Regions from separate parts of the Erwinia sp. BNK-24-b genome, predicted to be linked through region 1. Evidence: predicted binding sites of a transcription regulator. Region 1 holds the regulator's gene; the other holds the start of a gene.
The links. The regulator PurR, encoded in region 1, represses purine synthesis genes. The targets are predictions, from matches to a motif close to CANGCAAACGTTTGCNTG.
Positions count from the first base shown of each region.

Region 2: cvpA (colicin V production protein) is a predicted target of PurR. The motif match lies at 4,102-4,119, and genes of this name have one in related genera.

Region 1 is NZ_CP179901.1:2,469,930-2,481,046, reverse strand. It holds gene pykF (pyruvate kinase PykF) at 1-1,139, opposite strand, end outside; tRNA gene ACMGGR_RS11075 (tRNA-Val) at 1,725-1,801, opposite strand; tRNA gene ACMGGR_RS11070 (tRNA-Val) at 1,806-1,882, opposite strand; tRNA gene ACMGGR_RS11065 (tRNA-Val) at 1,887-1,963, opposite strand; gene ACMGGR_RS11060 (MATE family efflux transporter) at 2,107-3,480, opposite strand; gene ACMGGR_RS11055 (riboflavin synthase subunit alpha) at 3,575-4,234, shown strand; gene cfa (cyclopropane fatty acyl phospholipid synthase) at 4,370-5,518, opposite strand; gene punC (purine nucleoside transporter PunC) at 5,810-6,997, opposite strand; gene punR (DNA-binding transcriptional activator PunR) at 7,114-8,022, shown strand; gene purR (HTH-type transcriptional repressor PurR) at 8,053-9,078, opposite strand; gene ACMGGR_RS11030 (C40 family peptidase) at 9,423-10,247, opposite strand; gene ACMGGR_RS11025 (Grx4 family monothiol glutaredoxin) at 10,617-10,955, shown strand; gene rnt (ribonuclease T) at 11,016-11,117, opposite strand, start outside.
Region 2 is NZ_CP179901.1:1,219,761-1,230,877, reverse strand. It holds gene hisQ (histidine ABC transporter permease HisQ) at 1-194, opposite strand, end outside; gene argT (lysine/arginine/ornithine ABC transporter substrate-binding protein ArgT) at 277-1,059, opposite strand; gene ACMGGR_RS05705 (UbiX family flavin prenyltransferase) at 1,304-1,873, opposite strand; gene purF (amidophosphoribosyltransferase) at 1,960-3,477, opposite strand; gene cvpA (colicin V production protein) at 3,514-3,999, opposite strand; gene dedD (cell division protein DedD) at 4,328-5,041, opposite strand; gene folC (bifunctional tetrahydrofolate synthase/dihydrofolate synthase) at 5,031-6,293, opposite strand; gene accD (acetyl-CoA carboxylase, carboxyltransferase subunit beta) at 6,358-7,263, opposite strand; gene ACMGGR_RS05675 (DedA family protein) at 7,632-8,294, opposite strand; gene truA (tRNA pseudouridine(38-40) synthase TruA) at 8,313-9,128, opposite strand; gene ACMGGR_RS05665 (aspartate-semialdehyde dehydrogenase) at 9,128-10,138, opposite strand; gene pdxB (4-phosphoerythronate dehydrogenase PdxB) at 10,263-11,117, opposite strand, start outside.

The DNA of each region.
Region 1 (11,117 bases):
CCTTCGGTAGCGACCACAATCAGCGGCGCTTCAAGCTTCTCGGCAGTTTCTACCGCGCCGCGACATACCGCTTCGGTAATGCGCATTTTACGGTTGTCATGCTGCGAGTCGATGCGGCTTTTCATCACGCGGTCGGTACGTTCGCAGATGGTGGCCATAATACTAACGGATTCCAGCGGGTATTTGCCCTTGGCGCTTTCACCAGAAAGCATAACCGCATCCGTACCGTCCAGAATGGCGTTTGCCACGTCGCCCGCTTCCGCACGGGTAGGGCGTGGGTTTTTGATCATCGAATCCAGCATCTGCGTCGCGGTGATCACGACTTTGCGAGCGCGGTTGCACTTTTTGATCATCATCTTCTGCGCGAAAATCACTTCTTCAACCGGGATTTCCACGCCCAGGTCGCCACGGGCCACCATGATGCCGTCAGAAGCGTCCAGGATCTCATCAAAATTGTTCAGGCCTTCCTGGTTTTCAATTTTCGAGATGATCTGGATGTGGGCGCCGCCGTGCTGCTTCAGGTGCTCGCGAATTTCCAGCACGTCTGAACGCTTACGGATAAAGGAGGCGGCAACAAAGTCTACGCCCTGTTCGCAACCGAAAATGAGGTCGCGCTTGTCTTTTTCCGCCAGCGCTGGCAGCTGAATAGAAACGCCCGGCAGGTTAACGCCTTTGTTCTCACCCAGGTCGCCGTTGTTCAGCACTTTGCAAACTACGGTGGTTTCGGTCACTTCGGTGACTTCCAGGCCAATCAGGCCGTCATCTACCAGCACGGTGTTGCCAATAGCCAGGTCAGAAGCAAAGCCAGAGTAGGTCACGGCAACGCGCTCGCTGTTGCCAACAACTGACTGGTCGGTAGTAAAGGTAAAAGTCTGGCCAGCTTTCAGAGAGACATCCGCGCCGCCTTCCAGCTTCATGGTGCGGATTTCCGGGCCTTTGGTGTCCAGCAGGATAGCGGCCTGCTTGCCGGTGTTGTTAATCACGTTACGAAGATTAGCGATACGCTTACCGTGTTCTTCATAATCGCCGTGGGAAAAGTTCAGACGCATGACGTTCATGCCCGCGTCCAGCAGGTTAGTCAACATTTCTTCCGATTCGGTTTTTGGGCCGATGGTACAAACAATCTTGGTCTTTTTCATGACGAGTCATCTGTTAAGTTAATGGATGAAATAAAGCGAGATCCCGGTGTTTGTGTTGCGCGCCGGAAAAGCATGGTTGCCTGAGCGGCGAATTGCGATACAGCTTAAGGATAGGTGACAGAAAAAAAGCGTGCAGAGGAAGTTTTAACGCGGTTTCAGCGCGGGCGCAGCGTGATGTTGCGCAAGCAGATATCGTTTTTGCTAAAGGGCCAACCATACGCTGAAACCATTCATGTGAAACAACGTTTCGTATTATAGCTACTCAGCCTGTTGAAAACCAATTAAAAAGTATTTTGAGATACGTGAAAGCTTGTACCAGATCAGGTTGTTGCGCAAAAAAAGCGTTGGTAAGGCTTAGTCAGGAAAGGCGGGTGCGGCGTTAATGCGCAAAAAATGACGGCCAGTCGGACAATGAGCAACGGGCGGCAAAGCGGCGGGCAACAGGTGGTAAAGCGATAAGTCACGGGCGGTATAGCAACGGGCACTGAAGCGATAAGGTGTAAAAAGCGTGATGCACAGTAAACAGTAAAGCAGGAAGGGGATAAACGGGTGCAGAGACGAACAGAAAAAAGGAGCCTAAGGCGATGGTGCGTTCTAGAGGACTCGAACCTCCGACCCCCACCATGTCAAGGTGGTGCTCTAACCAACTGAGCTAAGAACGCGTTATGGTGCGTCCGAGTGGACTCGAACCACCGACCCCCACCATGTCAAGGTGGTGCTCTAACCAACTGAGCTACGGACGCACTGTGGTGCGTTCTAGAGGACTCGAACCTCCGACCCCCACCATGTCAAGGTGGTGCTCTAACCAACTGAGCTAAGAACGCATCATGCTATCTGGGCGACAGCGGGGACGAATATTAACGACAGCCCTGACGCCTTGCAAGCAGAAATCGACAATTTCAGCGCGACTGCTGCGCAACTGTGCGAAGCGCAGCATTTTTAGACATCTGCAGGCTAACCTGCGGATTTATCGCGCTGCTCTCGTCAGCAGGCGCTCGGCTGGCTGCCGCTGCAAACGAAGGATACGCCAGACCATCATCACCGCGCTGGAGGTTAAGCCAATGATAAAACCGGTCCAGAATCCAGCCGGCCCCATCGGTGCAACGACCCAGTCCGTTAGCGCCAGGATATAGCCGCTGGGCAAACCCAGCACCCAGTAGGCGATAAAGGTAATAAAGAAGATGGCGCGAGTGTCCTTATAGCCGCGCAGGATCCCGCTGCCGATAACCTGCACCGAATCGGAAAACTGATAAACGGCGGCCAGCAGCATCAGCTGGGCGGCCAGCGTAACGACGGCCGGATTGTGGTTATAAAGCAGCGCAATCTGCTCGCGAAAAATTACCGTAAACAGCGCGGTCAGCAGCGACAGCGACATACCGACACCTTGCGCCGTCCAGGCAGCTACCCGAGCCGCTTCGGTAGAGCCCTGCCCAAGGCGAAACCCGACGCGGATAGTGGTCGCTGCGCCCAAAGAGAGCGGCAATACGAACATCAGCGAGCTGAAATTTAGCGCAATCTGGTGGCCGGCCACGTCAACGATGCCCATTGGCGATACCAGCAGGGCGACCACGGCAAACAGCGTGACTTCAAAAAAGAGCGCCAGCGCAACGGGCAGGCCAAGATTAAACAGCCGCCACAGTACCTTTGCATCCGGCGCGCTGAACCGATCCGGCAGACGAATATCGCGCATTGAACCGGCACGCGAGACCCAGAACTTCATGGCGATAAACATCACCCAGTAAACCGATGCCGTGGCCACGCCGCAGCCGACACCGCCAAGCGCGGGCATGCCAAAGTGTCCGTAGATAAAAATATAGTTAACCGGAATATTGACCAGCAGCCCCAGGAACCCCATCACCATGCCGGGTTTGGTTTTAGCCAGCCCTTCGCACTGGTTACGCGCGGTTTGAAAGAAGAGATAGCCCGGCGCGCCCCACAGCAGCGCATGCAGATAGCCTACTGCCTTATCCGCCATCACCGGATCGATATTGTGCATAGAGCGGATAACGTATCCGGCGTTATACAGCACTACCATGACCAGCAGCGAGGCAAAAGCGGCCAGCCAGTAAGCCTGGCGTACCTGAAAAGCGATGCGGTCCCGGCGGCCCGAGCCGTTATACTGCGCCACTACGGGCGTCAGCGAGAGCAGCAAACCGTGACCGAAAAGGATAGCGGGTAACCAGATGGACGTCCCTACCGCTACAGCAGCCATATCCGTTGCGCTGACGTCGCCAGCCATTACCGTATCGACAAACCCCATGGCGGTTTGCGCAATCTGCGCAAAAATAACCGGAATTGCCAGCGCCAGCAATTGACGCGCCTCTGTCAGATACTTCTGCACGTATACACCTGTTTTTTAACTGAAGGAAAGAAGACTATTTGATATAGTTTTTAGATCTGACAAGAATAGCGAAAAATTCACCGAGGTCATAATTATGTTTACCGGTATTGTGCAAGGCACCGCAGAGGTGCTGGCGATTGAAGAGAAACCAAATTTCCGTACCCATATCGTTAGCCTGCCGGAAGAGATGCTGCCTGGCCTGGAGCTGGGCGCGTCCGTTTCTCATAATGGCTGTTGCCTGACGGTAACCGAGATCAACGGCGATAAAATCAGTTTTGATTTAGTTAAAGAGACGCTACGCATTACTAATCTGGGCGAATTAAAAGTCGGCGATGTGGTCAATGTCGAGCGCGCGGCTAAATTCAGCGATGAAATTGGCGGTCACTTAATGTCCGGCCATATTATGACCACCGCTGAAATTTGCAAAATTATCACCTCGGAAAATAACCGCGAAATATGGTTTAAACCGCAGGACGCGGGGCAGATGAAATATATTCTGCATAAAGGCTTTATCGGCATCGACGGCATTAGCCTGACGGTAGGTGAGGTGACCAAAAGCAAGTTTTGCGTTCATCTTATCCCTGAAACGCTGGCAAGAACCACGCTGGGCGGCAAGCGTCTGGGCGACAGGGTAAATATTGAAATCGATCCGCATACTCAGGCAATCGTAGAAACCGTAGAGCGTGTGCTGGCACAGCGTGAGGCGTCATTGCTGGCGGCGGCAGCAGCAGAAATTCAGCCGCAGGCGGAGTAACAGAACGGCTTATTGCAGGATTGAGCCGGGCTGCAAAATGCAAAATTAACCGCACCTTAAAGGTGTTGCCAACTTAATAAGGTGCGGTTTGATCGATAAATCTTCGTCAGCAGCAGAAATCGGGCGCGCTTAAGCTTAATGCGGTACGCGCAGTCCGCCTTCTTTACCATGAGTAAAGACAACCTGCCAGAGCTGAATATCACGCGCGCGGAAAGCACCCGCACAGGCGTTCAGATAGTAACTAAACATCCGTTTAAAGCGCTCGCCATATTTCTCCGCCAGCTGTGGCCACGCGGTTAGAAAGCGTTGGTGCCAGGCCATCAGCGTTAAATCGTAATCTGCGCCAAAATTATGCCAGTCTTCCATAACAAAATGCGGCTCGTGCGCTTCGGCAATATGGCGTACGGAAGGGAGGCAGCCATTCGGGAAAATATATTTATCGATCCACGGATCGACGTTATCGTCCGTTTTATTGGCACCGATAGTGTGCAGCAGAAAAATACCTTCCGGCTTGAGGTTGCGATCCACCACCTCAAAATAGGTCGCGTAATTTTTCGGGCCAACGTGCTCAAACATGCCGACGGAAACGATGCGGTCAAACTGCCGATCCAGATCGCGGTAATCCTGTAGCAGAATAGTGACGTCCAGGCCTTCGCAGCGCTGCTGAGCCAGCTTTTGCTGTTCAGCTGAAATCGTGACGCCGAACACCGTTACGCCGTAGTGGCGCGCTGCATAGGCAGCCAGGCCGCCCCATCCGCAACCAATATCCAGTAGCGACATGCCTGGCTCCAGCTGCAGCTTTTCGCAGATCATTTTTAATTTAGCTTCCTGCGCCTGCTCCAGCGTTTCGGCTTCTTTCCAGTAACCGCAGGAATACTGCATATAAGGGTCAAGCATCAGGGTGAAAAGGTCGTTGCCCAGATCGTAATGCTCTTTGCCCACAATCCAGGCGCGCTTGCGGGACTGAAGGTTGGTTAAGCGGGCGGCGGCAATACGCAGGGTATCTTTAAAATGGCGAGGCAGTTGCTGATCCAGTTTGGCTTTCAGGACGCGGTGAAAAAACATATCCAGCCGCTCGCATTCCCACCAGCCGTCCATATAGCTTTCGCCAAGGCCAAGCGAACCTTCCTGCATCACGCGCTTAAAAAAATCGGGTTGGCTGACCTGAATATCCCAGGGACGGCTGCCGTTGATTTCAACGTCCGCGTTGCGCAACATTTCCTGGGTGATCCGAAACCACTGATTTTCTTCCAGGCTCACTTCTTCTATACACGATGAACTCATAGCTTCTCCATCACCCTTCGTGATTGAAATCTGGGAAAAGAATAGTCAATTTCCGCAGAATTGTGAGAAAACGCACGGTAAGTGCGCTGATATCCGACGTTACAGAGGATTGAACTGAAGCCTACAGAGTGGGTGATGCAAGACAGAAAAAGAACACCCGGACAACCCTGTCAGGACTCAAATAATGATACAGATTTGTTATTTTTTTATTGCCTGAAAATGAGTATATGCTCACCTCAGGCAATATTCAACGGCTTATTGTTAGGACGCTAACTAAATGGATTCAGGGAGTTAGTGATGGCTTTCAAGCTGTTCCAGCGAGGCGCTTGCTGCCTGTCCCCGCTGTAAAATATAGCCAACAATTGTCATAAAGACAGTACTGAGCATAATCAGCGAAGTGGTAGCCAGCGGCGTAGCGATAAAGCCGGATACCAGCATGCTGGCTACAAAGCACAGGCCAAGCTGGAGGGTGTTTTGCAGCGCGGCCGCTTTGCCGCTCGCCTGCGGGAAAGGCAGCAGCGCATTTGCTACGACGACAGGATAAATCGCGCCGTTAGCCAGCGCCATGCCGCAAAACGGCAGCAGCAAGGCCCAGGTTGTCGGCGAATCAATCTGCGCGGCAATAAAAAAGGCGACCACGCTCAAGGCATAAATAGCCAGCAGCCACGGCAGCAGGGAAGCTCCTTCCGTATGTTTCAGCAGCGCGCGGCAGCCGTAGCCACCGGCCAGAAAGGCCAGCGTCTGCGGCACATAGCTCAGACCGATATCGCCAGGCGACATGCCCAACTCGGCCAGAATAAACGGGGAACCGGTCAGCCACGCAAAAAAGCTGGCGGAACAGGCACCGTAAATCAGCACGTTGCCACTCCATACCGGCGATTTCAGCAGGGTAAAAAAGCCGATCTTGTCTTCTTCTTTATGCGCTTTAGCCTTTGGCGCAGAGATAAAGAGCGTGGCGATCAGCAGCGCCAGCGCCAGCAGCAGCAGCGCTAAAAAAATCGCGCGCCAGGAAAAGTGATTGAGCAGCCAGGCACCGAGCAGCGGGGCCAGCGCCGGAGAAAGCGCAACCAGCGGCATGATAGTAGCGAAAACGCGGTTGGCCCTGGCGGCCGGATAACGGTCGATCACCAGTGCCTGCCAGCTCACGGCGGCGGCACAGATACCCACGGCCTGTAAAAAGCGCAGGATCAGCAGTACAACCGTGGTATTAACCCACCACATAGCGCCGCAGCTCACGGCAAACAGGCTCAGGCCCATCAGCAGTACCGGCTTACGGCCGATGCGATCGGAAAGCGGCCCCCAGAACAGCTGCGCGCTGGCAAAACCTGCCAGAAAGAGGCTCAGGCTGGCGCTAATTGCGCCAGCTTCGGTGTGCAGATCCTGCTGCATGGCGCCAAAAGCAGGCAGATACATATCGGTGGCAAGAAAACCTGCCACGCTCAGCAGCGCGAGATAAATTAAAAATCCTTTCGATGGCATGACTTCTTTCGCTCTTTTTACCGAATTAATAGGCGGCCGAGAGTGTAAAGGAGTGCCATAGCGCTTGTGAAACGGTAATATTTGTCTGTTGCGTTCAAAAATTTTGCAGGCAGATTATGTGGTCAGAACATTCGCTTGAAGTGATTGATGCGGTAGCCAGAACGGGTAGCTTTAGCGCAGCGGCTAACGAGCTACATCGCGTGCCTTCTGCTATCAGCTATACCGTACGGCAGCTGGAAGAGTGGCTCGCCGTGCCTTTATTTGAACGACGTCATCGCGACGTCGTGCTGACGGCAGCGGGCGAACTTTTCATTCAGGAAGGCCGTGCTGTTATCAAAAAAATGCTTTCCACACGCCGCCACTGCCAGCAGGTCGCTAACGGCTGGCGCGGCCAGTTGAATATTGCTGTCGACAGGATTGTAAAAGCAGAACGAACCCGTCAGCTGGTGGTCGATTTTTACCGTCACTTTCCCGATATAGAGCTACATCTTTCATCAGAAGTTTTTAACGGCGTCTGGGATGCGCTGGCGGACGGGCGGGTTGATGTGGCGATTGGTGCTACTCAGGCAATTCCGGTTGGCGGACGGTTTGCCTTTCGCGATATGGGCGTATTGAACTGGCGCTGCGTAGTGCAGGCGAGCCATCCGCTTGCGCAACAAAGCGGAAAAGTTACGGAAGAGAACATACGCGAATGGCCTTCGCTGGTGCTGGAAGATACCTCGCGCGCGCTGCCAAAAAGAACTACGTGGACGCTGGATAATCAGCGGCGGCTGATAGTGCCGGACTGGGAGAGCGCGATTGACTGCCTGCTGGCCGGTCTGTGCGTCGGGATGGTGCCGGGCCATCTGGCGCAGCCTCTGCTACAAAATGGCTTGCTACACGAGCTGACGCTTGACCCGCTTTTTCCGGACAGCCCCTGCTGCGTCAGCTGGTCAGAACAGCAGGCTTCGCCCGCCATGCACTGGCTGCTGGACTATCTGGGCGAAACGGAAACGCTGAACTGCGAATGGCTGCGGGAAGCCTGAAAACGGGGCGGTAACATACCGCCCGACAGGTTAGCGGCGATAGTCGAGGAAGGGACCATCCGCTACGGAGCGACGCTCGATCAGCGTAGGGTGGACTTCAATAGTCTGCGGCTCTTCGCGCTTGCTGGTAATACGGTCGAGCAGCATATTAAAGGCCGTTGCGCCAAGACGCTCTTTCGGCTGATGAACGGTGGTCAGCGCTGGCGTAAAGTAACGCGAGTTGCGCACGTTGTCATAACCGATCACCGAAATATCCTGCGGAACGCGCAGGCCCATCTCGTCAGCGGCACAAATAGCGCCCATTGCCATCACGTCACCGCCGCAAAAGACTGCCGTAGGGCGCTGCTTCTGTGCCAGCAGCTGCTGCATCGCGTGATAGCCTGACTCCGGTTCGAAATCTCCCTGAACCAGCCACTCTTCCCGTAAAGTAATGCCCGCTTCCGCCAGCGCCTTCAGGAAACCTGCATGGCGGCCACCGCCAGTGTTGCGCTCCATGTGGCCGGGGATCACGCCGATATCACGGTGGCCGCGATCGATCAGATAACGTCCTGCCAGATAGCCGCCTTCAAAGGCGTTATCCAGAACCGTATCGGTAAAATCGCCTCGCGACTCGCCCCAGTCCATCACCACCATAGGAATATTGCGATGATCTTCCAGCATTTTTATCAGCTCATCAGGGTATTCGGCACACATGACCAGCAGGCCATCGACGCGCTTTTGCGCCATCATCGACAGATAAGCCTGCTGCTTTTGCAGGTCGTTATGCGCGTTGCCAAGGATCAGCGTATAGCCCTTAGCGAAACAGCTGTGTTCAACGGCCTCAATAATTTCGGCAAAATAGGGCGCTTCGCTGGAGGTGGCCAGCAGGCCAATGGTTTTGGTGTTATTGACCTTCAGGCTGCGGGCCACGGCGCTGGGTGAATAGTGCAGCTCTTTGATCGCTGCCCAGACGGCTTCCCGCGTCTCTTCGGCGACGAAACGGGTTTTATTAATGACGTGGGACACCGTGGTGGTAGAGACACCGGCGCGTTTGGCCACATCTTTTATGGTTGCCATGGAACAAGACTCCTGCGCTGTTCAGTAAGTCACTGAAAAGCGGTTTGTTAAACGTTTGCCTGGAATGATAAAAAACCTGACGTAAATACGCATGATTTGTTGCGGTATGGTTACATCAGGAGGGAGTTAAGGGCGGCGAAACCGGCCTGTTGCCTGCTAAAAAAACCGGCGTGCGGGCCTGTTGCGCAACAAACCGTGGATTCTAACAAGAGCGAAGGGATAAAACGAGGTTTTTACGGCGGTGAAACGACAAAATTCGCCCGTTGCGGCAAACAACTCCGGCTGCCTTGCTTAACGCAGGTTCAGCCGGAGAGGGGATTTTTCACTGGCGAAGCCGTCAGCTTTTAACGAATGGTGCGAGGCGTCATGACCCGTTTTGCCCCCACGTAATGCTGTTCCCAGTAATCATCGGCAAGCGCGCTAACCTGAATATCTTTGCCGGTGCGGGGCGACTGGATAAATTTGCCGTTGCCCAGATAAACGCCAACGTGATCGGCCGCGCCGCGCCCGTTGATGCGGAAGAAGACCAGATCGCCTTTTTCCAGCTCGTTACGCTTTATCGAAGCCGCATCCCTTAAGTGGTACATCTCATTAGCGGTGCGGGGGATTTTAAATTTCACCAGATCTTTATAGGCATACCAGACCAGACCGCTACAGTCGAAACCGGTTTTTGGCGAGGTGCCGCCCCATAAATAAGGCTTGCCCAGCTGATCCATTAGCTTGTTCATCGCCGTTTCGCGCGCTTTTTGGTAGCGTGCGCGGTGCGCTTTACTGAGCCTGAGCGGGGAGGAAGCGCTGCCGCTGGTCAGGGCTTCTGTCTCTTCAGTCACACGATGGCGACCGTAGCGTTTTTTCGGGGGTAAAGCTTTGGCGGTCTGCTGCTCGTGTTTGCGCAACTTATATTTTTTAATCAGGGAAGTGCGGGGCTTTTTGCTGCTGGTCTCTTTGCCTTTACTGCTTTCTTTGACCTTGCTGGTTTCTTTAACTTTAACTTTACGGGTGGCGGTGGTTTTTATCGGGCGACGCTTGCGGCGATCGTCTTCGCGGGCAGGCGTGGGGCTATTAGCCTTGTGGTGATCCGCTTTAACGGCCGCGTGTGGCGATGCGTGCGCCATGGTCATAAATAGCTGGGCAAAGGCCAGCATCAACAGCGTGATGAGTAAACGCATCTTTACCATTAACAGTTTGTGCTCCCGCCAGCGGCCAGAGCCTGGTTAATCAGGGGACTGCGCAACGGCAGTCGGTTAGGATAATTCTAATCGAACTCATAATGAAAAAGTAAGGCCTTTTTTGTTTCAATGATTACAAAGCGGTAAAAGCTGTAAAATCTATCCTCTTCAGCTGGTTATCTGCACAACCGCACCGATAAATTTTATCAGGAACGCGGTAATAACCTCCGGGAAATGATATTTTAATGCTTTGTTTCCCGAGCGTAGCGACAAGGTTATGGCGTCAGGCTGCTGAAAATGGCATTTTCATCGTACGCGTAGACTCGCTACACTATACAGACACGAAGTAGCCGATTGAGGAAGGCATTAATGAGCACTATTGAGAAGATTGAGCGCCAGATCGCAGAAAACCCGATTCTGCTGTATATGAAAGGCTCGCCTAAACTGCCAAGCTGCGGCTTTTCTGCCCAGGCCGTGCAGGCGCTTTCCGCCTGCGGCGAACGTTTTGCCTATGTCGATATCCTGCAGAATCCGGAAATCCGCGCCGAGCTGCCAAAGTATGCCAACTGGCCAACTTTCCCTCAGCTGTGGGTAGACGGTGAACTGGTGGGCGGCTGCGACATTATCATTCAAATGTTCCAGCAGGGCGAACTGCAGCAGCTGATTAAAGAGACGGCGCAGAAGTATCCGTCTGACGCAGCAGAGTAAGTTTGTCGGTAACGGACGTTACCCGATAAAAAAGGCCTGGCATTACGCCAGGCCTTTTTTTTACTCTCCGCCCGCCGCTTCCGGCAGGGGCCAGCCGCCAAGCCGTTTCCAGCGGTTGACCAGCTCGCAAAACAGATCTGCCGTCTGTACCGTATCATACAG
Region 2 (11,117 bases), 1.3 Mb from region 1:
ATCAAAACCAGGTCGGGCACGCCGCGAATAAGCGTGGTGTAACCTTCAAAAATCATTGCCAGTGAGCGGCGGCCGGAAAGCTTAGCGCCCGCGCCAAGCAAGCCCAGCAGTACCGCAAGCACGACGGAACTCAGGGCCAGCTCCAGCGTTACCATCGCCCCTTTAAAAATTACTGTAGAATAGCCATCCAGCATAGGTAGTTTCCTGGCCGATTAAATATGTCTGCCCCGCACAACGCAGGGCAGAACGAGAGCAAGCGCCCCCTGACAGATTTTCTTAATCGCCGTAGACGTTAAAATCGAAGTATTTTTTCGCCAGCTTGTCGTAGGTGCCATCTTTACGCATAGAGTCGAAAGCTTTGTCGATAGCGGCTTTCAGCTCGGGATCCTCTTTCGGCAAGCCGATGCCGGTTCCCACGCCAAAGATTTTTTCATCTTTTACCGCCGGACCGGCAAAGGCGTAATCCTTACCGACGGGCTGCTTGAGAAAGCCTTCGCTGGCGGCAACTTCATCCTGGAAAGCGGCGTCAATGCGGCCTGCGGTCAGGTCCTGATAAACCAGATCCTGATTGGCGTATGGCGTAATGGTTACGCCCTGGGTGCGCCAGTACTGGTTAGCGTAAGTTTCCTGGGTGGTGCCCTGCAGCAGACCGATGTTTTTACCTTTCAGCGAAGCTACGGTTGGCTCCAGCTTTGAGCCTTTCGGCGCAATCAGCCGCGCGTTAGCCGCATACAGCTTTTCAGAGAAGGCGATTTCCTGCTGGCGCTTTTCGGTGATGGAAAGTGAAGAGATAATGGCGTCGATTTTTTTCGCTTTCAGTGAGGGGATCAGCGCATCAAAATCGCTTTCCACGAAGGTACATTTGGTTTCCATACGCTTGCAGATTTCCGTGGCCAGATCGATATCAAATCCCACCAGCTGGCCCTGCGCGTTTTTAGATTCAAACGGGGCGTAGGTGGGATCGGTGCCGATGCGCAACGCTTTTGGTACGGCAGCAAAAGCACTGCCAGCGGCAGAGAGCGCCAGCAGCAGAGAAAGAGCCACAGCCTGCTTTTTCATAGATTATCCTCAAAGTGCGTTTTTATTATGGGTCTACCCGCTTTGAGATGTGCAGGTTCCGTGCCATTTTTACCGGCAGGCGTTCAGGAAGATGACGGAGGTCTGACAGACGGCACGGATGTGCCGACTGCGCGCAAAGGAAGAAGGCAGCGTAGCGCTAAAAATGCTTTGTTTTGGTGCAAAACCTGCACGCAAAGCGTTTACAACGGGAAAAATGCACCAACAGAGCGCACAAGACTGTCGTCTATGCACCTTGCCAGCGCGTAAAAAGATCTTTATCAAGCTGGATATCAAACTGATCCAGCACGCGGTTAACCGTCTGATCGACAATATCCATTACCGTTTGTGGACGGTGGTAAAACGCGGGCACGGGCGGCATGATCACCACGCCCATTTCTGCGGCGGTGGTCATCATTCGCAAATGCCCAAGGTGCAGCGGCGTTTCGCGAACGCAAAGTACCAGCCGACGCCTTTCCTTCAGGATAACGTCCGCCGCACGCGTCAGCAGGCCATCGCTGTAGCTGTGAACGATGCCGGACAGCGTCTTCATCGAGCAGGGTAAAATAGCCATACCATCGGTTTTAAACGAGCCGGAAGAGATGCTGGCGGCAATATCGCGCACGTCATGCACCACGTCCGCCATCGCCTGCACGTCGCGCACGGAATAGTCGCTTTCCAGGGCCAGCGTCTGCCGGGCGGCCTGGCTCATCACCAGATGGGTTTCGACGTCGCTGACCTGCTGCAATACCTGCAGCGCGCGCACGCCGTAAATTACGCCGCTGGCGCCTGAGATACCGATGATAAGTCGTTTCATAAGAGTCCTTATTGAGTCCGCCGCGCCAAAAAAAATGGGCCGGAATTGCTTCCGGCCCATCATACCTGCTGTGACACCCGAGGGCATTAGCCTTCGTTGTGCATTTCCAGGTTTTCGACTTCATTCTGACGCGCCAGCGCTTTGGCATCATCGTTGCGCAGCGACTGGATATGCTCCAGGTAACGCTGGTCGACATCTTTGGTGACGTAAACGCCGTTGAAAACCGAGCATTCAAACTGAATGATATCCGGATTTTCTTCACGTACCGCATCGATAAGATCGTCCAGATCCTGGAAAATCAGCGCATCCGCTTTGATCAGCTTGCAAATCTCATCTACTTCACGACCGTGCGCAATCAGCTCAGTGGCGCTTGGCATATCGATGCCGTAAACGTTCGGGAAGCGGATTTCCGGAGCGGCAGAAGCCAGATAAACCTTTTTCGCTCCCGCTTCGCGCGCCATTTCAATAATTTGTTCAGACGTGGTGCCGCGCACAATGGAGTCATCCACCAGCAGCACGTTCTTACCGCGGAACTCGGCACGGTTAGCGTTGAGCTTGCGGCGTACCGCGCTGCGGCGCAGGTGCTGGCCTGGCATAATGAAGGTACGGCCTACGTAGCGGTTTTTCACAAAACCCTGACGGTAAGGCTTATTCAGAATGCGGGCCATTTCCAGCGCGATATCGCAGGAGGTTTCCGGAATCGGGATAACCACGTCGATATCCAGATCTTCCCACTCACGGGCGATTTTCTCACCCAGCTTGGTGCCCATACGCACGCGCGCGCTGTAAACGGAAATTTTGTCCAGGAAGGAATCCGGGCGGGCAAAATAGACGTATTCAAACAGGCACGGGTTGAATTTCGGGTTCTCTGCGCACTGACGGGTAAACAGCTGCCCTTTTTCAGTGACGTAGACCGCTTCGCCCGGCGCAACGTCGCGCAGGAACTCAAAGCCCAGCGTATCCAGCGCCACGCTCTCGGAAGCCACCATATATTCGTTACGGCCGTCAGCCATAGCGCGTTTGCCGATAACCAGCGGACGAATGCCGTTAGGATCGCGGAAGGCAACCAGGCCGTGACCGATAATCATTGCTACGCAGGCGTAAGCGCCGCGAACGTGCTGATGCACCGCCGCAACCGCTGCAAAAATGTTTTCTGCTTCCAGCGGGTAATGCTGAAAACGATCCAGTTCCTGAGCAAAGATATTGAGCAGGATCTCAGAATCTGAGGTGGTGTTAACGTGACGGCGGCCGCTTTCGAACAGCTGCTTGCGCAGTTCGTGGGCGTTGGTCAGGTTACCGTTGTGCGCGAGCGTAATGCCGTAAGGCGAGTTGACGTAAAAGGGCTGCGCTTCAGAAGCGCTGGAGCTTCCCGCAGTCGGGTAGCGGACGTGGCCGATACCCATATTGCCCTGCAAACGCTGCATATGGCGAGCTTCAAAAACATCGCTCACCAGGCCGTTTGCTTTACGCAGGCGGAAGCAGTGTAAGGCATCAATGGTAACGATGCCTGCGGCATCCTGGCCACGGTGCTGCAGCACCGTTAACGCATCATAAATCGACTGGTTGACCGGCATAAAACCGGCGATCCCGACAATACCGCACATGTGGTCATTTCCTCATAAGCCGCAACCCCGGCTCAATTACCGGGGCAAAAAACTCGACGTGCCTTTCAGGTAGTCAAAAAACCACCTGATAATATAGCTAAACTGGGGAATCAGCTGGGACTGTTGCCAGTCCGGGCTTTTGGAAAAGCCGGTGAAGGTATCAAGGAAAAACAGCATGGCCGCCACAATCAGTACGCCGCGTAATGCCCCGAAACAGACTCCCAGCACTCTGTCGGTCCCCGACAGGCCAGTTTTTTCAACCAGCGAGCCAATCACAAAGTTGACGATCGCCCCGACTATCAGCGTGGCGACGAACAACACCGCAATGGCGATTCCATTTCGAACCAGTTCGTCCTGAAAACCTGTGAACCAGACAGCAAGGAAGGAGTAATAATGACTGGCGACAAAAAATGCGCAACCCCAGGTGACGAGTGATAAAGCTTCCCGAACGAACCCGCGGATCAGGCTGACAAGAGCCGAAAAACCAACAACCGCAATAATGACGTAATCTATCCAGACCATGAACTCTTCCAGCGACTGTGCCCCTGTATCAGGCCACGTTCTCTGTGGCCATAATGGGCAACAGAGCGGCGTAACCTGAGTTCGGGGCGAATTCTAACAGAAAAAGAAAACGTTTGCGTAGCTTTTCCTTAACCGTCCTGATGAAAACCGGGCGCGAAAAAAATCCACCTGAAACCTGCAAGAAAAAGGAAAAAACAGGTTGGCTGACGTGCCTCGGCAACCAATTGATTTAGCAGTTTTTACCCGCTACCGCCTCGCCAGATTCGGCGCGGCGGCAGCGGGTTTTTAGGCGCTGAAAGGCACAGGCTCTTTCAGCAATAGCAACAGGCTAACGAACGCTATAAGGTTTAATGACGCCGCCCAGGCCGGTAATGCCCTTCAGCTCGCCAATGGACGCCTGCATTTTTGCTTTAGAGGCATCTGGCCCTACGTAAACGCGCGTGATTTCGCCCTGCACCGGCGTTGAAGGCACGGTAAAGGCGCGATAGCCGGAAAGACGGAGCGACGCCACGATTTCATTGACCTTCGCAGCATTTTTCAACGCGCCCAGCTGCACAACCCAAGCCTGACCAGACGGTGCGCTTTCCTGCGCCGGTTTCGGTTCGGCTTTCTGCACGGGCCTGGATTCAGGTTTAGGCTCTGTCTTCTGGACGGGTTTTGGTACGGTCTTCGGTTTTTCGACCGGCTTCTCGACCGGTTTCTCAGCAGGCTTAACGTGCTGCACAGGCGGCGGCGCAACCACGGTTGGCTGATTGCCGGACTGCGGCGCGGTAGAACCGCTTTCTGCCTGCGAGGTGTTTTCGCTGGTCTGGCCCTTCACCGCCGTGCCTGCGCCTTCCGGCGGCTGTGCCGGCAGCGATTGCGTCACCGGCGGCACCATTTCTGAATCCTGCTGGTCGCCGGGTTTAGGCACCAGTGGGATAGCGGCAAACTCTTCTTTATAATGCTTTTTCTTGCCATCCAGCAGCCCCGGCAACGCGATAACGCCCAGCGCCACGATGATAATGGTCCCTACTAAACGATTTTGAAACTTACTTGCCACTGCCACTCTCCGTTTCCATCGTTTCCATTACGTGCGCTACGGTGTGAAAAGATCCGCACACCAGCACGATATCCTGTTCATGCGCCTGCTGTAACGCATGCTTAAATGCTTCCGCCACGCTGGAAAAGGTTTGCGCCGTGGTCGGCAAATGCGCCGCCAGCTGCTGCGCCGTTGCGCCACGCGGCCCTTCCAGCGGCGCGCAGTACCAGCTATCAACCTGGGGCTTCAGGCAGGCCAGCGTGCCGATAATGTCTTTGTCGTGCAGCATCCCTACTACCGCATGCACCTTACCGGTTTTTGGCAGTTCGCTCAGGCGTCCGGCCAGATAAGCCGCCGCGTGAGGGTTGTGCGCGACGTCCAGAATAATGCGGGGTGATTGTGCAACGGTTTGAAAACGGCCGGGCAAAACGGCTTTATCCAGGCCGTAGAGCACCGCATCATCCACCTTGAGCGGTGACGCGCGCAGCGCGGCCAGCGCCGTAGCGGCATTTGGCAGCGGTACCTGCGGCAAAGGCAGGCCGCTCAGCGTGCCCAGCTGGTCCGTAAACGACCAGTCATGTTCACCCACGCTAAATGACCAGTCGCGATCGCGCTTGTGCAGCTGCGCGCCCAGCGTAGCGGCGACTTCGGCGATGGTATGCGGCATATCCGGTTCGCCAACGATGGCGGGTTTGCCGCCACGAAATACGCCCGCTTTTTCACGGCCAATGCTTTCGCGATCGGGGCCAAGCCAGTCGGTATGGTCGAGCGCGATACTGGTGATAACCGCGACGTCGGCATCCACAATATTGGTCGCGTCCAGGCGGCCACCAAGCCCCACTTCAAGGATCACCACGTCCAGCTGCGCGCGCTTGAACAGCCACAGCGCAGACAGCGTGCCGTATTCAAAATAGGTCAGCGACGTGTCGCCACGCCCTTGCTCAATATCGGCAAAAGAAGCGGTGTGATCGGCTTCCGGCAGCTCTGCGCCCTGAATACGTACGCGCTCGGTATAGCGCAGCAGGTGCGGCGAACTGTAGACGCCCACGCGATAACCCGCCGCCATCAGCAGCGTTTCCAGCGTGCGGCAGGTGGTGCCTTTGCCGTTAGTCCCGGCAACGGTGAAAACAACGGGCGCTGGCGTTAACAGGTCAAGGCGTGTCGCCACGCGCTGAACGCGCGCCAGCCCGAGTTCGATAGCTTGAGTATGAAGATGCTCAAGATAATGAAGCCACGTGGCCAGAGGCGACGTGGCTTGAGGAAGATTATCCATGTATCCCGTTCACAACGTTACGGTTCATAGGAGAAAGGGCGACGCGCGCCCTTTCGGCCATCGGTCACGCCTCTGGACTTTGCGTGGCCTCTTCTGCTTCCGGCTGCTCTTCCTGCGGCTGCGGCAGGTTCATCATTTTTGCCAGCACGCTGGCCAGCTTGTAGCGCATTACCGGACGGCGCACGATCATGTCGATAGCGCCCTTCTCGATCAGGAACTCGCTGCGCTGGAAGCCCGGCGGCAGTTTTTCACGCACGGTTTGCTCGATAACGCGCGGGCCGGCAAAGCCAATCAGCGCCTTAGGTTCAGCAATGTTCAGATCGCCCAGCATAGCGAAACTGGCGGAAACGCCGCCCATGGTTGGGTCGGTCAGCACGGAGATGTACGGCAGACCACGCGCCTGCATTTTCGCCAGCGCGGCGCTGGTTTTCGCCATCTGCATCAGCGACATCAGCGCTTCCTGCATACGCGCGCCGCCGGAAGCGGAGAAGCAGATCAGCGGGCAGTTATCTTCCAGCGCCTGCTCAACGGCACGAACAAAGCGCGCACCGACCACGGAACCCATTGAGCCGCCCATAAAGGAGAACTCGAAGGCCGCCGCGACAATTGGCATACCGTGCAGCGTGCCTTTCATTACGATCAGCGCGTCTTTCTCTCCGGTATCTTTCTGTGCCGCGACCAGACGATCTTTGTATTTCTTGGAATCCCGGAACTTGAGCACGTCTTTTGGCTCCAGTTCGCTGCCCAGCTCAACTAAAGAGCCTTCATCCAGCAAGCTGTGCAGGCGGTCACGACCGTGCATACGCATGTGGTGATCGCATTTCGGGCAAACTTCCAGATTACGTTCCAGCTCGGCACGGTACAAAACCTGACCGCAGCTGTCGCATTTGGTCCACACCCCTTCAGGGATGCTGGCTTTGCGCGAAGGAGTAATTGTGCTCTTGTTGAGAATTCTTTCAATCCAGCTCATTGATGACCTGTTATGTTGTTTGTTGTGCTAAATCAGATACTTAACACAGATTATCGCCTGAGAATTAGGCGGTATTACATCATAAAACGCTTGCCCGCGCTACATAATCATCAACGGGTTATCGTGGCTTTTCACACGGATTTTTCACAATGATTACCTTGTAACCGTTCGCGCTTTTATTCATTCAGGCCGATGCCCGCGTTAAAACTTGCGTTCTGCTGCTATTTCATTCAGCGCCGACAGAGAGTTTACCCGCTGGCTAACTATCCCGGTGCCGCAACGCCTTGCGGCTGGCCGCGGTCTTTCTGCCTGAAGCAAAAAGCCCGGCTTTCGCCAGGCTTTCACGCTGTTTATCGTTACCGGGACAGCTACAGCTTCTGCTGACGAGCCGCCGAACGGCGATGGCGCAGCACTTCCACAATGCCGGGCAGGACCGAAACCAGAATGATGACGACGATCAGATAGTGCAGGTTTTTCTGAATCGCCGGCAGATTACCAAAGAAGTAACCGGCATAGGAGAACAGCAGCACCCACAGCAGGCCGCCAGCCACGTTAAACAAGGCAAAATGACGATAGGACATCTTGCCCATACCGGCAACAAACGGCGCAAAGGTACGGACGATGGGGACAAAGCGTGCCAGGATAATCGTCTTGCCACCGTGGCGCTCGTAAAACTGATGGGTTTTATCCAGATAGCTGCGACGGAAAACCTTTGAGTTCGGATTGCTGAACAGCTTGTTGCCAAACAGCCGACCGATAGTGTAATTCACCGCATCGCCTGCAATTGCCGCCACGCAGAGCAGCAGCGCCATCATGTGCACATTCAGCGCACTGTCCGGGATAGCCGCCAGCGCGCCCGCCACGAATAACAGCGAGTCACCGGGCAGAAAAGGCGTGACCACCAGCCCTGTTTCACAAAACAGAATCAAAAACAGAATGGCGTAGATCCAGACGCCGTACTGCGCCACCATCGCCTGTAAATGAACATCAATGTGCAAAATAAAGTCGATAACGCTGTGAATCACTTCCATACAGGGTTCCTTAATGCGTTAATCCTCGAGGAACAGCGGTCCCATCGGCGGACGTGGTAAATCATAATGTTCAGGGTAATCAACCGCGACCAGATAGAGCCCTTCGGCCCGCGCGGTTGCCGCTGCCAGCGTGCGATCTTTCGCCGCCAGCAGTTCGGCCATCCAGCTCTCCTGCTGATTTCCACAGCCTATTTCCATCAGGCTACCGACAATATTGCGCACCATGTGATGCACAAAAGCATTGGCTTTAATATCCACTACGACATAGGCGCCATGACGGCTAACGTTTAAATGGATAACGTTGCGCCACGGCGTACGCGACTGACACTGTACGGCGCGAAAAGAAGTGAAGTCGTTTTCACCCAGTAATGCCTGGCCGGCGCGCTGCATCTTTTCGGCGTCCAGCGGATGATAAAAATGCGTAACGCCACCGTGAAGGATCGCCGGGCGCAAACGGCGGTTGTAGATCACATAGCGATAACGTCTTGCCGTCGCGCTAAAGCGGGCGTGAAAATCATCCGCGACGGATTTCACCCAGCGCACCGCGATATCGTCCGGCAGATTAGCGTTAACGCCCAGTGTCCAGGCCGCATCTTTGCGTAGCGAAGTGGTTTCAAAATGCACCACCTGCCCCGTACCGTGTACGCCAGCGTCCGTTCGTCCCGCGCAGAAAACCACGACCGGATGATTGGCCACTTTTGAGAGCGCCTTCTCCAGCTTTTCCTGAACGCTTCTGACTTCCTGCTGCCGTTGCCAGCCATAGTAACGGCTGCCGTCATATTCAATCCCCAGCGCCAGCTTGTACGTGGGTGGCGGCAAATCTCCTGCTGACATTACCAGAAGTACTCCTGTACCAGCTTCTCGGCCGTTTTCACCGCCATCAGCGCGCCGCCGAAGCGCACGTTATCCGCCACTGACCAGAACTGCAGCATTTCCGGGATACCGTAATCGTTACGAATACAGCCCAGGCTTAGCTGCACGTTTCCAGAGGCGTCGCCCACCTGCGTCGGATAGTCATCTTCATCAGAAAGCGCGATATCTTCCGCCTGCATCAGGGCTTCACGCGCTTCTTCCGCCGACATCGGGCGTAAATTTTCTATATGGACAATCTGCGCGTTGCCATAGAAAACCGGTGCCTGAACGGTGGTGACGGTAATCGGCAGGCCTTCGTCCTGTAGCACTTTACGCACCTGATCGATCAGGCGACGTTCCTGCAGCACGCTCCCTTCCGCATCCGGCAGCAGCGGCAGCATGTTGAAAGCCAGCTGGCGGCCAAAGAACGTCTCTTCCGCAGGCAGGCCGTTCAGCAGGCGCGCGCTTTCGCCCGCCAGTGAATCCACCGCCGCTTTGCCATGTGCCGAAGCGGCAATCAGGCTGGTCACCTGCAAACGACCCAGCCCGGCCTGATCGACCAGCGGTTTGATCGCGCACAGCAGCTGGCTGGTCACGCTGTCGGCCACGCTGACGATATTGCGATTGCGGTAGTCCGCCAGCACCTGAGAATTCACGTCCGGCACCACCAAAGGCACATCCGGCTCCAGCGCAAACAGATCGCTGGTATCAATCACCAGGCAGCCCGCGCTGGCGGCTTCTTCCGCATAGCGCGCGGAGGCTTCACGTCCGGCGGCAAAAAAGGCCAGCTGTACCTGCGACCAGTCAAATTCCTGCGCGCTGGTCACCAGCAGCGTTTTGCCTTCAAAACGCAGGTTTTCACCCGCGCTGCGTTCACTCGCCAGCAAGTGCAGCTCACCAACCGGGAACTGGCGCTCGGCCAGTAGTTCCAGTACTGCTCCGCCTACTGCGCCTGTCGCGCCCAGTAGCGCAATGTTCCAGCCGTCAGACATGTTGGTTTACTCCAGATAATGTACATAAAAAACAGAAGGCGGTGACACCACCGCCCAGGGATTCAGATTTTTTCGTAGTCCACGTCAACCACAACAGGCAGGTAAACGGGAGTCAGGAAGCGCCCTAATAAACTGCGTTAAAGCCCAGCTTCAGCAGCAGCGCAGCGGTTTGCGCAGAGTCGCACTCGACACGCAGAGAAGACCACTCGCGGCGTTCCAGATAATTTTTGCGCAGGCGGTCAAATTCGCCCGGGATCGCGGCTACTTTTCGCAGCGGCGCATCGTCGCGGCGCACATCATACACCAGATGCACCAGTCTTTTTAGCGTTGGCTGATCCAGCTCGCCGTGCAGCGTTATCTGGCCAAACTCCGGCGCGGGCAGCAGCGTATCCAGCGCTACCTGCTGTGGCTGGCCTAAAAAGCGCGTCCAGGCTTCAAAAACCTGCGTGGTGCCGCGCGCCTTGCCTTCCAGCGTATAGCCTGCGATATGCGCGGTGGCAATATCTACTTTATCCAGCAGCGGCAGGGAAAGTTCCGGCTCCGGCTCCCAAACGTCCAGCACCACGCTAAGATCGCTACGCGTTTCCAGTACTTTCAACAGCGCCTGATTGTCCACTACCGGACCACGGCAGGCGTTAATCAGGATGGCGTTTGGTTTCAGCGCCATAAGTAAAGCTTCATCGGCCAGATGCAGCGTTTTGTACTCGCCCTGTTTGAACAGCGGCGTATGGAAAGTCAGGATATCGGCTTCCTCCACCAGCCGGGACAGCGGCAGGAAATCGCCTGCGTCACCCCGATCGGCGCGAGGCGGATCGCAAAGTAGCGTGCGAATGCCCAGCGCTTCCAGACGAGCCTGCAAACGACCGCCAACGTTGCCGACGCCCACGATGCCGACGGTACGATCTTTCAGTGCAAAACCGTCACGCTCTGCCAGCAGCAGCAGCGAAGAGAAAACATATTCCACCACGGCGATGGCGTT